2 regions of the Gordonia sp. NPDC058843 genome follow, and region 2 is predicted to be linked to the other one. Evidence: predicted binding sites of a transcription regulator. Region 2 holds the regulator's gene; the other holds the start of a gene.
What was found. Region 2 encodes HspR, which represses chaperone genes until heat shock. Its sites were predicted from a motif close to ANNTGAGTNNNNNNNACTCANNT; they were not measured.
Positions count from the first base shown of each region.

Region 1: a site for HspR is predicted at 1,841-1,863, ahead of clpB (ATP-dependent chaperone ClpB). Genes of this name have one in related genera too.

Region 1 covers NZ_JBHYNC010000017.1:99,214-102,756, forward strand. The annotation lists gene ACFW3F_RS13705 (glucose-6-phosphate dehydrogenase (NADP(+))) at 14-1,387, opposite strand; gene ACFW3F_RS13710 (hypothetical protein) at 1,546-1,761, opposite strand; gene clpB (ATP-dependent chaperone ClpB) at 1,933-3,543, shown strand, end outside.
Region 2 covers NZ_JBHYNC010000032.1:38,507-42,049, forward strand. The annotation lists gene grpE (nucleotide exchange factor GrpE) at 1-127, shown strand, start outside; gene dnaJ (molecular chaperone DnaJ) at 235-1,440, shown strand; gene ACFW3F_RS18855 (heat shock protein transcriptional repressor HspR) at 1,444-1,842, shown strand; gene ACFW3F_RS18860 (SRPBCC family protein) at 1,943-2,410, shown strand; gene ACFW3F_RS18865 (hypothetical protein) at 2,422-3,525, shown strand.

The DNA.
Region 1 (3,543 bases), on a different contig from region 2:
CAGCTGTCCGCGCTCAGATCCAGCCGGATCCGCCGCACAGGTCGTCGGCGGTCGCGGGGCCGGTCGAACCCGCCGCATATGGTTGCGGCGCAGGCGGATTCTCCAGCACCGGCGCGGCGACCTCCCAGACATGTGCGAGGCCGTCGGGCCGGGTGAACAGAGACCGGTCGCCGCGCAACACGTCGACGATGAGCCGTGCGTAGGGCGACAGGCCGTCGGCCACCTCGTCGAGTTGTTCGGTCATGTGGGCGACGGAGAGATCGGTCCCCGAACCCGGTTCCTTGACGGTGACGGCCAGATCGATGGCACCGTCACCGGCGAGGTCGAAGGTCAGCACGGTGCCGTCGTTCGGGGTGTCGGTCAGCGGACCGTCGGCCGGGGCCCGGAAGACGAGGCTGAGTCGCTGAGAGCTGTGGTCGAGCATCTTGCCGGTGCGGAGCAGGAACGGGACGCCTCGCCAGCGGTCGGTGTCGACCCAGAGGCGCACCGCCGCGAACGTCTCGGTGGTGGAGTCATCGGGGATGCCGTCGGTGTCGCGGTACCCCTCGTACTGGCCGAAGACCACCTCGGCGGGGTCGAGTGGACGGAAGGCCGCGATGACCGACTCGCGGGCGTCGAGCAGGTCGTCGGCGCCAAGGGACACCGGAGGCTCCATCGCGGCTTCGGCTGCCACCTGGAACAGGTGGGTGACGACCATGTCCAGAAACGCGCCGGTGGCGTCGTAGAACGCGGCGCGGTCGGCGATGTCGAGGGTCTCCGGGACGTCGATCTGGACCTCCGCCACGTGTTCGCGGTTCCACACCCCGGTGAAGAGTCCGTTGGCGAAGCGCAGGACGTGCAGGTTCTGGGTGCTCTCCTTCCCCAGGAAATGATCGATCCGGTAGATCTGCTTCTCGTCCAGCGATTCGTGGACCGCTTCGTCGAGGGCCCGGAAACCGTCCGGAGACGTACCGAACGGTTTCTCGTAGACGACCCGCGAGTCCTTCGCGAGATCGTGCGCGGCAATGGCTTTGGTGTAGTCCACGAACGTGGTCGGAGGAAGGGCCAGATAGTGGACCAGTTGCGCCGTCGTCCCGACGGTGTCGCGGGCTGCGTCGATCACCTCCAACAGGCGTCCGGGATCATCGGCGGTGAACCCGCCGCCGGCGAAGCGGATGCTCTCGGCGAACGACGCCCAGTCGTCCGACGAGACCGACCCGTCCGAACCGAACTCCTCGATCGCGTCCTTCACGTGCTGCCGGAACTCGTCGTCGGTACGGTCGCCCCGCCCGTTGCCGATGAGCTGCCATCCGCGGGGGAGCAGCCCGCGCCGGTGGAGTTCGTACAGCGACGGCAGGACCATTCGTTTGGCCAGGTCGCCGGTCGACCCGAAGAGGATGAAGATCACCGCCGCGTCGTCACCCGCATCGGTGTCGGACGGTGTCGTGTTCTCCCGTGGGGAGTTGTCTGCGGTCACCCATCCATAGTGCTCGAAACACATGCGCAGAGTGCGGAATGAGGACCGGATTTGCGGCACTCATCCCGCACTGTGCGGAAAGGGAATCGCTAAGCGGGACTGATGAACGTAACTGCCGTCTTCGTCGTCACGACCACGTGCCGTCCGTCGATCTTGGTGAGGGTTTCCGACTCGGAGGAGTCGGGACTCGCGAACCCCGGGTAGGCGACCGACCAGGTCTCGTGTCCGGTCGGGATGTCGAAGGACTGCAGTCTGCCGTCGAGAATTGCGATCCATCGCTTGCTGGGGCCAGGTGGATCGAACACCGCGTACACAGGGGATGTGCGGAGGCACAGGTATGAACCGGCGACGGATTGCCTGTGAGCCAGATCACAACATATGTAGACATGAGCGGAATGGACTCAACTTTGTTGGCGTTACAACCTCCGTATGGCTCATACTTGAGCCTGTTGGACTAAAGAGAAAGGTACACGCGAGTGGACAGCTTCACCCCCACCACCAAGACGCAGCAAGCACTGAGCTCCGCTGTGCAGGCGGCGGCCAGCGCTGGAAACCCCGACGTGCGACCGGCCCACATCCTCGTGGCACTGCTCGATCAGTCCGACGGCATCGCGTCGCCGCTGCTCAAAGCGGTGGGCGTGGACCCGTCGAGCGTTCGTGCGCAGGCCCAGGGATTGGTCGATCGCATGCCGACGGTGTCCGGCGCCAGCTCGACGCCTCAACTATCCCGCGAGTCGATCGCGGCCATCACCGCTGCCCAGCAGCTGGCCGGTGAACTCGACGACGAGTACGTCTCGACCGAGCACGTCGTCGTCGGCCTGGCGACCGGAGACTCCGATGTCGCCAAACTGCTGCACAACCTCGGTGCGACACCGCAGGCCCTGCGCGAGGCGTTCGTCGCCGTGCGCGGCAGTGCGAGGGTCACCTCCGAGGATCCCGAATCGACCTACCAGGCTCTCGAGAAGTATTCGACCGACCTGACCGCGGCCGCCCGCGAGGGCAAGCTCGACCCGGTCATCGGCCGCGACACCGAGATCCGGCGCGTCGTGCAGGTCCTCAGCCGTCGGACCAAGAACAACCCGGTCCTCATCGGTGAACCCGGCGTCGGCAAGACCGCCATCGTCGAAGGACTCGCCCAGCGCATTGTCGCCGGCGACGTCCCGGAGTCGTTGCGCGGCAAGACCGTCATCTCCCTCGACATGGGTTCGATGGTCGCCGGTGCCAAGTACCGCGGCGAGTTCGAGGAACGGCTCAAGGCCGTGCTCGACGAGATCAAGGGTTCGGCCGGACAGGTCATCACCTTCATCGACGAGCTGCACACGATCGTCGGTGCCGGTGCGACAGGCGATTCCGCGATGGATGCCGGCAACATGATCAAGCCGATGCTCGCCCGCGGGGAGCTGCGACTGGTCGGTGCCACCACTCTCGAGGAGTACCGCAAGTACATCGAGAAGGACGCCGCCCTCGAGCGCCGCTTCCAGCAGGTGTACGTCGGTGAGCCCTCGGTCGAAGACGCCATCGGCATCCTCCGCGGCCTCAAGGACCGGTACGAGGTGCACCACGGTGTGCGCATCACCGACTCCGCGTTGGTCGCCGCCGCAACGCTTTCCGACCGATACATCACCTCGCGCTTCCTGCCCGACAAGGCCATCGACCTCGTCGACGAGGCCGCGTCGCGGTTGCGGATGGAGATCGACTCGCGTCCCGTCGAGATCGACGAGGTCGAGCGAATCGTCCGCCGACTCGAGGTCGAAGAGGTCGCCTTGGAGAAGGAGACCGACGCGGCGTCGAAGGATCGACTCGAGAAGCTGCGCGCCGAGCTGGCCGACCAGAAGGAGAAGCTCAACGAGCTCTCCGCCCGGTGGCAGTCGGAGAAGACCGCCATCGACGCGGTCCGCGACCTCAAGGAGGAGCTGGAACGCCTTCGCGGCGAAGCTGATCGGGCTGAGCGCGACGGTGACCTCGGGCGCGCTGCCGAGCTGCGGTACGGCAAGATCCCCGGCCTGGAGAAGGAACTCGAGGCCGCGATCGAGAAGACCGGCACCGATCCGTCGCAGGACGTGATGCTGCAGGAGGAGGTCGGACCC
Region 2 (3,543 bases):
CGGGGCGCATCCGGTGATCGGATCGGTGTACCGATGCGGTTACCGGCTGGGCGAGAAGGTGATCCGCACCGCGATGGTGACAGTCACCGATCCCGCCCCCGCGGCCGACCAGCCCGGTGCACAATAGAACGACTGTCGACCCTGAGGTGCGAGGAGCGCGAACCGCGAACCTCGCACCTCAGGTTCTTCCCAAGACATTCATCCAGACAACAGAACTCAAGGAGGTGACGTCTGGTGGCACCACAACGTGAGTGGTTAGAACACGACTTCTACAAGGACCTGGGCGTTGCTTCTGACGCTTCGGCTGAAGAGATCAAGAAGGCCTATCGCAAGCTCGCGCGCGAGCTGCATCCGGATGCGAATCCGGGTGACACCGCGGCCGAAGAGCGCTTCAAGCGGGTGTCCGAAGCCCACAGCGTGCTCGGCGATGCCGAGAAGCGCAAAGAATACGACGAGACGCGTGCCATGTTCGCCGGCGGACGATTCCGTGGCGGCGGCAATGGATTCCCCGGCGGATTCCCCGGCGGCGGAACCACCTACACCACCGGCGGCGGCAACGACTTCGACCTCGGCGACCTGTTCGGCGGGGCGCAGACCGGCGGCGGGGGCGGCGGCGGTTTCGGCGACATCTTCGACGGCCTGTTCAACCGCGGCGGCGGAACGCAACGTACCTCGACGGCGAGCCGTCCGCGTCGCGGCAAGGACCTCGAGACCGAGACCACGCTCTCGTTCTCCGATGCCGCGCTCGGCACGACCGTCCCCCTGCGGGTGACCAGCCCGTCGCCCTGCACCACCTGCCACGGTTCGGGCGCCAAGCCCGGTACCAGCCCGCGGGTGTGCGCACACTGCAACGGTTCCGGGTTCGTGAGCCGCAACCAGGGTGCATTCGGATTCAGTGAGCCCTGTCAGGACTGCCAGGGCACCGGGTCGCGGATCGACGATCCGTGCACCGACTGCGAGGGCAGCGGCGTGAAGGTCCGCGCGCGCACCATCAACGTACGGATTCCGGCGGGAGTCGAGGACGGGCAACGCATCCGGCTCGCCGGACAGGGCGAGGCCGGCCGACGTGGAGCACCTTCGGGTGACCTCTATGTCGTCGTGCACGTGACCCCGCACAAGTACTTCACCCGCAGCGGCAACGACCTCCGGGTGCAGCTACCCGTGCGGATCTCCGAACTCGTTCTCGGAGCCACCGTCTCGGTCCCCACGCTGGAGGGTTCGGTCGGGGTCAAGATCCCGCCGAACACCACCGACGGCCGCACCTTGCGCGTGCGCGGTCGCGGGGTACCCAAACGGTCCGGCGGTGCGGGCGACCTACTCGTCACCGTGAAGGTCGCGGTCCCGAACAAACTCGACGAGGCCGCGGTAGAGGCGATGCGCGCCTACGATCAGGCCGAGCGGGCAAGCGGTTTCGACCCGCGGGCGGACTGGGGGCGATGAGTGATGGCCGGCCAGAAGAACTTCGACGCCGACGGCGCGACCTTTCTGATCTCGGTGGCCGCCGAGCTCGCCGGTATGCACGCCCAGACCCTGCGGACCTATGACCGATTGGGCCTGGTCACCCCACAGCGGACGAGTGGCGGCGGTCGTCGCTACTCGTCCCGTGACGTCGAACTCCTGCGGGAGATCCAGCGCCTCTCCCAGGAGGAGGGCGTCAATCTCGCCGGGATCAAGCGCATCATCGACCTGAGCAATCAGGTCGAGGCGCTCCAGCACCGCGTCCGCGAGCTCACCGACGAGGTGCAGGCCTCGCGGGCGCGGCGTGGCGGCGAACTCGTCCCGGTGCCGCGCACCAACGCGCTCGTCGTCTGGCAGCCGCGACGCAAGCGCACCACCGACTGACAGCCCACCCTCGCCGGGCCCGACACGTGATCGGGCCCGGCGTCGTGCTGCCCGGACGTGGTTTCGACGCGAGCCCGCGAACGTGCGTAACGTTGACCGCATGGCTTCTGAACCCGTCACCACCGTCGACTCCGGTCCGCACAAGGTCTCCCGACGGGTGGTCTGCAACGCCCCGGCCGCCGAAGTGTTCGCGCTCGTGTCGAACCCCCACCGGCATCCCGAACTCGATGGCTCCGGAACGGTGCGCGACACCCCCGTCAGCGGGCCCGAGACGCTGACCCGCGGGGCGCGATTCAGCGTCGGGATGAAGCAGTACGGCGTCCCGTACAAGATCACCTCGACCGTCACCGACTTCGAACCCGACCGGGTCGTCGAATGGCAGCACCCGATGGGACACCGCTGGCGGTGGGAGCTCGAGTCGACCTCACCGACCACCACTGCCGTCACCGAGACCTTCGACTACTCGACGATCCGGGTGCCCAAGATCATGGAACTGATCGGCTACGACAAGAAGAACGGCAAGGGGATCGAGGGCACACTCCGGGCGCTCGCCGCCCGGTTCGCCTGAACCGCCCGCCGATGGACCCCTCCGCCGGTTCGTCGCAAGAGTCCGATGCCCCGGGCGAACCTGTCGTCGTCCTCGGTGTCGTCGCCGCGCCGGGCCAGGCGATCGGTCTCGCGCGCAAACTCGTCGACGCCGGCCTGGCCGAGCATGTCCAGACCACGTTCCCCGGCGCCCGATGGCAGGTCGAACTCGTCGAGGCCGGCCTCGTACAGCCGCCGGCAGGCGACGCCGAGATCGTCGATGCCACGAGAGATCTTCTGCTCGAACGTGAATGGGACCTCGTGGTCTGCCTGACAGATCTTCCGCTGCATGTCGGCAAACGCCCGGTCGTGGCCCACGCCAACGCCGTGCACGGGGTTGCGGTCCTCTCGGTGCCCGCGCTCGGTGCGACCGGCGTACGGCAGCGGACCCGCGGGATCGTCGCCGGACTCGTCGGGCAACTCCTCGGCGCGGACGCCGACGACCTGCGCGAACACCAGACGTCGCGGGCGCGATCGGCGCTGCGCCATCGTGTCCGTCAGCTGGGGACCGACGTCGACGACGAGGGCACCGCCTTCACCGCGCGCGTCCTGACGGGGAATCTGCGTCTGCTGAGCGGCATGGTGCGGGCCAACCGCCCGTGGCGGCTCGCCCTCGGCCTGAGCCGCGCGCTCACCGGTGCGATCGCGGCCGGGGTCTTTGCGCTGGTGACCGCCGACATCTGGTTGCTCGCAGACACATTCGGCGGAATTCGCCTGACCGGGGTTGCCCTCGGCTCGATCATCGCGATCACCGCGACACTGATCGTGGGTGCCGACCTCTGGGAACGGGGCAGTTCCCGTCAGACCCGGGAACAGGTCGCGCTGTTCAACATCGTCACCGTGATCACGGTGGTCCTCGGTGTCGGCGCCTTCTACGCGGCGCTGTTCGTCCTGTCCGCGCTCGGCGCGTTGTGCCTGGTGGTACCGCAGGTCTTCGGTGCGACGCTCGGTCACCCGGCCGGCTTCACCGACTACCTGGAGGTCGCCTGGCTGACGTGTTCGCTCGCGACCGTCGGCGGTGCGCTCGGCGCGGGCCTGGAAACCGACGAGGCGGTCCGCGACGCCGCCTACACCCAGCATCCCGCGGAGCCGATCTGAGTCGTACGCCGGATACGG